2 regions of the Streptomyces sp. NPDC002784 genome follow, and region 2 is predicted to be linked to the other one. Evidence: riboswitches for the same ligand, from Rfam matches in the RefSeq annotation. Region 2 holds a riboswitch; the other holds the start of a gene.

Region 1 (4,953 bases), on a different contig from region 2:
CGACGGTAACGATCAGCCGCCGGCCACCGCCGGAATGATGGAAACTCCGGCGCCGTCGGGGGTCGCCGTCTGCAGGCCCTGCTCGAAGCGGACGTCGTCGTCATTGACGTACACATTCACGAAGCGGCGCAGCTTGCCCTGGTCGTCCAGGACCCGGGCGGCGATTCCGGTGTGGTTCTTCTCCAGGTCGGCGATGACCTCGGCGAGGGTGCCACCCTCGGCCGTCACCTCGGCGGCACCACCGGTGTAGGTGCGCAGGATGGTGGGGATGCGGACGTTGACGCTCATGAGTCGAGGCCAGCCTCTCGGAAGGAGTCGAGGTTCGGGCGGATCGTCGCGGTGAGGCCGGTGCCGGCCACCGCGTCGAGGGTCTTGAGGCCGTCGCCGGTGTTGAGGACGACCGTCGTCCTGGTGGGGTCGAGCAGGCCGTTCTCGATCAGCTTGCGCGTCACGCCCACCGTCACGCCGCCCGCCGTCTCCGCGAAGATCCCCTCGGTCCGGGCCAGCAGCTTGATCGCGTCGACCACCTGCTCGTCGGTCACGTCCTCCACCGCGCCGCCGGTGCGCCGGGCGATGTCCAGGACGTAGGGCCCGTCGGCCGGGTTGCCGATGGCCAGCGACTTGGCGATGGTGTTCGGCTTCTGCGGCCGGACCACGTCGTGGCCCGCCTTGTAGGCCACCGACACCGGCGAGCACCCCTCGGCCTGCGCGCCGAAGATCTTGTACGGCCTGTCCTCGACGAGCCCGAGCTTGATCAGCTCCTGCAGACCCTTGTCGATCTTCGTCAGCTGCGAGCCGGACGCGATCGGCACGACGATCTGGTCCGGGAGCCGCCAGCCGAGCTGCTCGCAGATCTCGTACGCCAGGGTCTTGGAGCCCTCCGCGTAGTACGGCCGCAGGTTGACGTTGACGAAGCCCCAGCCCTCGCCGGCCGGGTCGCCGATCAGCTCGGAGCAGAAACGGTTCACGTCGTCGTAGTTGCCCTCGATGCCGACCAGCTCGCCGCCGTACACCGCGGCCATCACGACCTTGCCCTGCTCCAGGTCGTGCGGGATGAACACGCAGGAACGGAAGCCGGCGCGGGCCGCGGCGGCGCCGACGGCACCGGCCAGGTTGCCCGTCGACGAGCAGGAGAGCGTGGTGAAGCCGAAGGCACGGGCGGCCTCCAGGGCCTGGGCGACGACCCGGTCCTTGAAGGAGTGCGTCGGGTTGCCGGAGTCGTCCTTCACATACAGACCGCCGGTCACGCCGAGTTCGCGGGCCAGGTTGTCGGCCTTGACGAGCGGGGTCCAGCCGGGGTTGAGGTTGGGCTTGCCGGCCACGTCCGAGGGGACGGGCAGCAGGGGCGCGTAACGCCAGATGTTCGCGGGTCCCGCTTCGATGCGCTTGCGGAGTTCCTCGGTGTCGTACGCCGAGAAGTCGTAGGCGATCTCCAGCGGGCCGAAACACTCCTCGCACGCGAAGACCGGGCCGAGCGGGACGCGGTGTCCGCACTCCCGGCAGCTCAGGGCGGCGGCGGGACCGAGATCGACAGTGGTGTTCCCGGTGCTTGCGACAGTCTGCACAGCCATGTGAGGCGAGGCCCTTTCTCCTCATCTTCCTCACGACGCATCTCGCCGTGAGACGGATTTGGCACCTTCCCTAGCCGGGAGCCTCGCGTGAACGAGACCGGCTGGAGGGTTGCCGGGGCTTCATCGGGCCGTATCCCTCTGCCCCTCTGGATGAGCGGTATGAAGTTGTGAACGCCGGGTCGGCCAGGACATGCGATGGTCACCCGCGTTGTTCAAGACTGTAACCGACGACCGGGACAGTTGAGATAGTCGTCCGAACGGCGAGATGGATCACAAACAGCGGATCACAAGCGAAGGAGCCGCCTACGTGCTGGAAGAAGTCGAGCGCTGGCTGAGCACCCGCTCCTGGTCGGTGACCGATCGCCCGCTCCACCAGATCATGGCCGCGAAGCGCAGCTCGGGCCAGTCCGTCTCCGTCGTGCTGCCCGCGCTCGACGAGGAGGAGACGGTCGGCGACATCGTCGCCGTCATCCGGCACGACCTGATGCACCAGGTCCCGCTGGTCGACGAGATAGTCGTCGTGGACTCCGGGTCCACCGACCGCACCGCCGAGGTCGCCGCGGCGGCCGGGGCGACGGTCGTGCACCGGGACGCGATCCTGCCGCGGCTGCCCGCCGTGCCCGGCAAGGGCGAGGTGCTCTGGCGCTCGCTGCTGGTCACCCGCGGCGACATCGTCTGCTTCATCGACGCGGACCTGAAGGAGTTCTCCTCGGACTTCGTCTCCGGCATCGTCGGCCCGCTGCTCACCGACCCCGGCGTGGACCTCGTCAAGGCGATGTACGACCGCCCGCTCATGGTGTCCGACGGGCGCGCCCCCGGCACGACGGCGGCGGGCCAGGGCGGCCGGGTCACCGAGCTGATGGCCCGCCCGCTGCTGAACATGCACTGGCCGCAGCTCGCCGGCTTCGTGCAGCCGCTCGGCGGGGAGTACGCGGCCCGCCGCTCCCTGCTGGAACAGCTCCCCTTCCCCGTCGGCTACGGCGTGGAGCTCGGCATGCTGGTCGACGCGCTGCACCTGGCCGGCCTCGACGCGCTGGCCCAGGTCGACGTCGGGGTGCGCAAGCACCGGCACCAGGACGGCCAGGCGCTCGGCCGGATGTCCGCCGCGATCTACCGCACGGCCCAGCTCCGGCTGGCCCGCGGACACCTCATCCGCCCCGCGCTCACCCAGTTCGAGCGCGGCGAGGACGGTTTCGAGCCGCGGACGTACTCGGTGGACACCGAGGAACGGCCGCCGATGGCGGAGATCGCGGAGTACGCGTCCCGCAAGGTGGCGTAACCCACGCCGCACGCGGCGCCTCGCACGTTTGAGCGTTTACGGCACGGGCTAGGTTGGAGCACATGGCTTCCATGTACGGCGCCGCTCAGGTGCTGGTCGCGTCGAATCGCGGCCCGGTCTCCTATGAAGTGCAGGAAGACGGCTCGCTGCGCACCAAGCGCGGGGGCGGCGGACTGGTGTCGGGCCTGTCGGCCATCGGCCCGGACGCCGGTGCCCTGTGGGTGTGCTCGGCGCTGTCCGACGGCGACCGCGAGGCGGTGCGGCGCGGGGTGGGCGAGGACGGCGTGCGGATGCTCGCCGTACCGGCCGAGGTGCACGCGGACGCGTACAACGGCGTCGCCAACTCCGTGCTCTGGTTCGTCCACCACATGCTCTACCAGACCCCGCTGGAGCCCACCTTCGACTCCGCGTTCTGGCGGCAGTGGGAGAACTACGTCCGCTTCAACCGGGCCTTCGCCGAGGCGCTGGCCGACGAGGCGGCCGAGGGGGCGGCGGTCCTGGTGCAGGACTACCACCTCACGCTGGTGCCGGGGCTGCTGCGCAAGCTCCGCCCCGACCTGCGCATCAGCCACTTCTCGCACACCCCGTGGGCCCCGGTGGACTACTTCCGCATGCTGCCCGACCAGGTGGCGCGCGAGGTGCTGGAGGGCATGCTCGGCGCCGACCGGCTCGGCTTCCTCACCCAGCGCTGGGCGGACGCGTTCACCGCGTGCTGCACGGAGCTGGCGGGCGGGCTCGGAGACACCGAGGTCGGGGTGCACGGGCTGGGGGCGGACGCGGACTTCCTGCGCCGCCGGTCGCACGAGGCGGACGTCGAGGAGCGGATGACGGCGCTGCGCGCGGAGATCGGGGAGGGCCGCCGGGCGATCGTCCGGGTGGACCGGACCGAGCTGTCGAAGAACATCGTGCGCGGGCTGCGGGCCTACCGGCAGCTCCTCGACGACCACCCCGAGTGGCGCGAGCGGGTCGTGCACGTGGCCTTCGCCTACCCCTCCCGGCAGGATCTCGCCGTCTACCGGGAGTACACGGCGGAGGTGCAGCGGGTCGCCGACGAGATCAACGCCCAGTACGGCACCCCGGGCTGGACTCCGGTCGTGCTGCACGTCAAGGACGACTTCGCGCGCTCCCTCGCCGCGTACCGGCTCGCCGACGTGGCCCTGGTCAACCCCATCCGGGACGGCATGAACCTGGTCGCGAAGGAGGTGCCGGTCGTCTCCGACGAGGGGTGCGCGCTGGTGCTGTCGCGGGAGGCGGGGGCGTACGAGGAGCTCGGCGAGCACGCGATCGTGGTGAACCCGTACGACGTCCTGGACACCGCGCGCGCCCTGCACGAGGCCCTGACGATGCCGCCGCACGAACGGGCCGACCGCTCCAAGCGGCTGGCCGCGGCGGCCACGGCCCTGCCCCCCGCGCAGTGGTTCATGTCCCAGCTGCGGGCGCTGACCGGCTGATCCCGCCGGCTCACCGCAGGTGCGCCGCCAGCTCGCTCAGCAGCGCCACCACTCCCGCGGGGCCCGGGACCACCAGGTCGGCCTTCTCCTGGAGCTCCGGGACCTGCTCGCTGCCCCTGCTGCACACCAGCAGGCCGGGGGTGCCGTCGGCGCGGAGTTTGTCGACGGCCGCGTAGGCGGGCAGGTCGCCCAGGTCGTCGCCGGCGAAGAGGACCGAGGTGGCGCCGGTCTCGCGGACGTAGCCGAGGAGGGCGACGCCCTTGTCCATGCCGGGCGGGCGCAGTTCCAGGACCAGCCGGCCCGGTTCGACGATCAGGCCGTGCCGGGCGGCCAGCTCGGCGAGGGGCTCGCGCAGGGCCTCGAAGGCGGCCTGCGGATCACCGGCCCGGCGGGTGTGCACGGCGACCGCGCTGCCCTTCTCCTCGATCCAGGTGCCGCGCCAGGCGCCGACCCCGTCGAGGAATCCGGGCAGCTCCGCGCGGACGACGGCGACCCCGGGGTCGGGGGCGGGGGCGCTGACGGTGCCGGTGCCCGCGTCCCAGCGCTCGGCGCCGTAGTGGCCGAGGACGACGAGACGCTCCAGGCCCGGCACCCCGGCGAAGCCGCCGTAGCGGACCGCGACTCCGGCGGGCCGGCCGGTGACCACGGCGAC
Region 2 (4,953 bases):
TGGTGGCCGTCGGCAGGGGAACCGTCATCGCGACCGTTCTTTCCTTCCAGTGTCGGTGACTCACCGGGGTCCCCGGTGCGTGTGGCTCGTAACCCTACGGCCTGGCGGGTACTCGCCGCTCGGCCGTCCACAGCGGCGAGGCGGTCCGGTCCGGTGCGTCCCCTTACGTCATGCTCTGTGGTCATGATCAGCAAGTGGAGCAGCACGGTCGTCAGAGGCATGCGGATGCCGTCCGCGCCGGTCACCTACGCACTGATCGGCCTGTGCACGCTGATCTTCCTGATCGGCCCGGCCTCGGGGCTGAACCCGGCCTACGGCACCGGGGACGAGCTGCTCGCGGCGCAGCGGGCCTACTTCCGGCGCTGGGGCGTGATCCCGGCCGAACTCTTCGAGGGCGGGGCGCGCGCCGCCCTCACCCCGGCCACCGCGCTCTTCGTGCACGGCAGCTGGGTGCACCTGCTGGGCAACATGCTCTTCCTCTACGTCTTCGGCGCGCTGACCGAGGAACGCATGGGCCGCCTCCAGTACACCCTCTTCTATCTGGGTTGCGGCTATCTCGCCCTGCTGGGGTACGCCGCCGCCAACGCCGACTCCGAGCAGTCCCTGGTCGGCGCGTCCGGCGCGATCTCGGCGGTCCTCGGCGCCTGCCTCGCGCTGTTCCCGCGGGCGAGGGTGACCAGCCTGCTGCCGTTCCTGTTCTTCCTGCCGGTGCGGTTGCCCGCCTGGGTGGTGCTGCCGTTCTGGGCGGCCCTGCAGTGGCTGGCCGCGGGCCGGGCCACGAGCGGGCCCGGCGTGGCGTATCTGGCCCATCTCGTGGGCTTCGGCCTGGGGTGCAGCTACGCCTGGGTGCGGTTCGGCCGTACGACTAGAGTGAAGGCCGCCCCAGCGACGCCCGCCCCCGAGGGAGAGAACCAGCCGTGATCACCGCGATCGTCCTCATCAAGACCAGCGTGGACCGGATCCCCGAGATCGCCGAGCAGATCGCCTCGCTGGACAGCGTGAGCGAGGTCTTCTCCGTCACCGGCACCTACGACCTGATCGCGATGGTCCGGGTCAAGGAGCACGAGGACCTCGCCGAGGTCATCCCCGGCCGGATCAGCAAGATCCCGGGCGTGGAGGGCACGGACACGCACGTGGCGTTCCGGACGTACTCCCAGCACGACCTGGAGGCGGCCTTCGCCCTGGGGCTGGACAACTAGCTCATACGGCGGGCACGCAACGGCCGTCCTCCGTGCGGTAGTTCCACTTCGCGCCGTCGGTGACCAGCTCGCGCACCGCGGTCACGAAACGCTCCACGTGCTCGTCCGGAGTGCCGGCGCCGAAGCTGACCCGGATGGCGTTGAGGGACTTCTCGCCGGGTGCCGCCTCGGGGGCGCCGCACTCGCCCTGGGTCCCCGGGTCGCTGCCCAGCAGGGTGCGGACCAGCGGGTGGGCGCAGAACAGACCGTCGCGGACGCCGATGCCGTACTCGGCGGACAGGGCGGCGGCGAAGTGGGAGCTGTTCCAGCCGTCGACCACGAAGGAGAGCACGCCGACCCGCGGGGCGTCGTCGCCGAAGAGGGAGAGGATCCTGACCTCGGGCACCCCGGCGAGCCCCTGGCGGACCTTCTCGATCAGGTACCGCTCGCGGGCGACCAGGGTGTCGAAACCGGCCTCCGTGAGGGCCTTGCAGGCCGAGGCGATGGAGTAGGCGCCGATCACGTTCGGCGAGCCGGCCTCGTGCCGGGCCGCGCTCTCGTGCCACTCCACGTCCACTCCCCCGTCCGCGCGCCGGCTGACCTTGCGGCTGGCCCCGCCGCCCGCGAGGTACGGCTCGGCCGCGACCAGCCAGTCGGCGCGGCCGGCCAGGACGCCGGAGCCGAAGGGGGCGTAGAGCTTGTGCCCGGAGAAGGCGATCCAGTCGACGTCCAGGTCCTGGACCGACACCGGGTGGTGCGGGGCGAGCTGCGCGGCGTCCAGGACGATCCGGGCGCCGTGCGCATGGGCGGCGGCGGCCAGTTCCCGCACCGGCCACAGCTCGCCGGTGACGTTGGAGGCGCCGGTGACACAGACCAGGGCCGGGGCGTACGCGTCGCGGGCGGCGAGGGCGCGCTCCAGGTTCTCCACGGCCTGGCGCGGCGTGCGGGGGGCGTCGAGGTAGGTGACCTCGGCGTCCTGCCAGGGCAGCAGGGAGGCGTGGTGCTCGGTCTCGAAGACGAAGACCTGGCAGCCGGCGGGCAGGGCGGCGGCGAGCAGGTTCAGGGAGTCGGTCGTGGACCGGGTGAAGATCAGCTGGTCGTCGGCGCGGCAGTCCAGGAACCCGGCGACCGTCCGGCGGGCGTTCTCGAAGAGGTCGGTGGACAGCTGCGAGAGGTACCCGGCGCCCCGGTGGACGCTGCCGTAGTACGGGGCGTAGGCGGCCACGTCGTCCCAGACCCGCTGGAGCGCGGGGGCGCTGGCGGCGTAGTCGAGCGCGGCGTAGGTGACCTCGCCGCCGGTGACGAGCGGGACGGTGACATCCCTGCCCAGAACGGGCAGCGGGGCACAAATGGTCGAGGCGGAGGCAGCGGTGGAGACGGACATGGGGGCTCCCGTGAGAGAAGAGAGGAAGGGAAAAAGGGGTGCGCGGAGACGGGGCTCGGCGGCCCTATCGCATTCGCTTGCTCACGGAAGGCTCCCTCGAACGACCCAGGACCCCTGGTGTATCGCGAGGGGTCCGCGCTTGCCGCGAGCCTTGCTGCTCACGGCCTGGTCCTCACCCGGGGCACCCCGCCACGGACGGAGGGTTGCCGGACAGTCGGCCGGGGCCTCATGACTGTCACTCATGACCTGGTACGGAAATCTAGGTGAAGTGATCGACGTCCCGCAACCCGTGTCCGGATCACGGGACGACGACCGGTGACCGCTAGGCGTTGCTGGCGGCCACCCAGCGCTCCAGCGTCCGCTTGGCCGCACCGGAGTCGATCGACTCCGCCGCCTGCGCCATCGCGATGCGGATCTGCTCGGCCAGGGGTGCCCCGGTCGGGTGCAACGCCACCAGCGCCGCAGCCGAGTTGAGGAGCACGGCGTCCCGGACGGGGCCCGGCTCGCCGTTCAGCAGCCGCCGCGCGACGTCCGCGTTGTAGGAGGCGTCCGCGCCCCGCAGCGCCTCCACCGGCACCAGTTCGAGGCCCACGTCCCGCGGGTCGAAGGCCTCCTCGGTGACCTTGCCGTCCCGGACGATCCAGACCCGGGAGGTGGCGGTGGTGGTCAGTTCGTCCAGGCCGTCGTCGCCGCGGAACACCAGCGAGGAGTTGCCGCGCTCGGCGAACACCCCGGCGACGATCGGCGCCATCCGCGGGTCGGCGACCCCGACCGCCTGCGCCCGCACCCGGGCCGGGTTGGTGAGCGGGCCGAGGACGTTGAAGACGGTCCTGATGCCCAACTGCCCGCGCGCCGCGCCCGCGTGACGCATCGCCGGATGGAACTTCGCCGCGAAGCAGAAGGTGATCCCGGCCTCCTCGGCCACCTGCGGCACCCGGGACACCGGCAGCTCCAGGTTGACCCCGAGCTTCTCCAGGACGTCCGAGGAACCGGAGGCGGAGGACGCCGCACGGTTGCCGTGCTTGACGACCTTGGCGCCCGCGCCGGCCACCACGATCGCGGACATCGTGGAGATGTTGACGGTCTTCGCGCCGTCCCCGCCCGTGCCGACGATGTCGACGGTGTCACCGGACACCTCGATCACATGGGCGTGCGCGTACATCGTCCGGACGAAGCCGGTGATCTCCTCGACCGTCTCGCCCTTGGCCCGCAGGGCCACCACGAACCCGGCGATCTGCGCGTCGGTCGCCTCGCCGCGCATGATCAGGTCCATCGCCCAGGCCGTGTCGTCGGCGCCCAGATCGCGCCCCTCCAGCAGGCCGTTCAGCAACCGGGGCCAGGAACGGCCCGCCGCGGTGTCGCCTCCAGCGGGGGTCACAGCGCTCATGGGGCCGCTCCTGAGTGTCGTAGCAGAGATGCACCCCGAAAGGAGTGTGCTCCCACCCTATCCAGCCCCGGGCACGGCGAAGGGCCCCGTCCGTACACCGGACGGGGCCCTTCGCCGTGACATGGCGTGCGCAGCGATCAGTGGTGGCCGTGGCCGCTCGTGATCTCCTTGTACTCCTCGACGGTCGGCTTCGGAATCTGGGACTCCTCGCCGTAGTACGCCTTGCTGAGCTTGGCGCGCAGCTTCTCGGTGCCCTTCACCTTGCGCTCGACACCGTTCTCGTCGACCGTCGGGCCGATCTCGGCCGGCTTGTACTGCTCGTGCGCGGTGAGGGTGTGCAGCTGCTCCTGGCTGAGCGGCTCGTGCACCTCGATGAACTCACCGTGCGGCAGGCGCTTGATGATGCCCGACTCGCGGCCGTGCAGCACCTTCTCCCGGTCCCGGCGCTGGAGGCCGAGGCAGATCCGCTTGGTGATGATGAAGGCGACGACCGGGCCGGCGAAGAACCCGATCCGGACGAACCAGGTGATGGCGTTGATCGACAGGTGGAAGTGGGTGGCCCACAGGTCGTTTCCACCACCGATCAGCAGGATCATGTACCAGGTGATCCACGCGACACCGAAGGCGGTACGGGTCGGCGCGTTGCGCGGGCGGTCCAGGATGTGGTGCTCGCGCTTGTCGCCGGTGACCCATGCCTCGATGAACGGGTAGACCGCGATGGCGACCAGGACCAGCGGGAAGATCATCAGCGGGATGAACACACCCAGGACGAGCGTGTGGCCCCAGAAGTTGATCTCCCAGCCCGGCATCACACGGATCAGGCCCTCGGAGAAGCCCATGTACCAGTCGGGCTGGGCGCCGGTGGACACCTGGTCCGGACGGTAGGGCCCCAGGGCCCAGATCGGGTTGATCGTGGCGATGGCGGAGATGGCCGCGATGACACCGAAGACCAGGAAGAAGAAGCCTCCGGCCTTGGCCATGTAGACCGGCAGCAGCGGCATGCC

What was found. Region 2 has a riboswitch for S-adenosylmethionine ahead of ACWD1Z_RS20780 (aminotransferase class V-fold PLP-dependent enzyme). Riboswitches for the same ligand answer to the same signal wherever they lie in the genome.
Region 1: linked by a shared signal. The riboswitch ahead of thrC (threonine synthase) and the one ahead of ACWD1Z_RS20780 (aminotransferase class V-fold PLP-dependent enzyme) in region 2 are both predicted to bind S-adenosylmethionine.

Annotation. Positions count from the first base shown of each region.
Region 1 is NZ_JBSFVD010000004.1:126,523-131,475, reverse strand. It holds gene ACWD1Z_RS10555 (MoaD/ThiS family protein) at 13-288, opposite strand; gene thrC (threonine synthase) at 285-1,571, opposite strand; SAM riboswitch class I at 1,590-1,728, opposite strand; gene ACWD1Z_RS10545 (glucosyl-3-phosphoglycerate synthase) at 1,879-2,850, shown strand; gene ACWD1Z_RS10540 (alpha,alpha-trehalose-phosphate synthase (UDP-forming)) at 2,913-4,301, shown strand; gene otsB (trehalose-phosphatase) at 4,312-4,953, opposite strand, start outside.
Region 2 is NZ_JBSFVD010000011.1:140,724-145,676, reverse strand. It holds gene ACWD1Z_RS20795 (hypothetical protein) at 1-28, opposite strand, end outside; gene ACWD1Z_RS20790 (rhomboid family intramembrane serine protease) at 184-921, shown strand; gene ACWD1Z_RS20785 (Lrp/AsnC ligand binding domain-containing protein) at 918-1,199, shown strand; gene ACWD1Z_RS20780 (aminotransferase class V-fold PLP-dependent enzyme) at 1,201-2,562, opposite strand; SAM riboswitch class IV at 2,693-2,809, opposite strand; gene trpD (anthranilate phosphoribosyltransferase) at 2,885-3,949, opposite strand; gene qcrB (cytochrome bc1 complex cytochrome b subunit) at 4,087-4,953, opposite strand, start outside.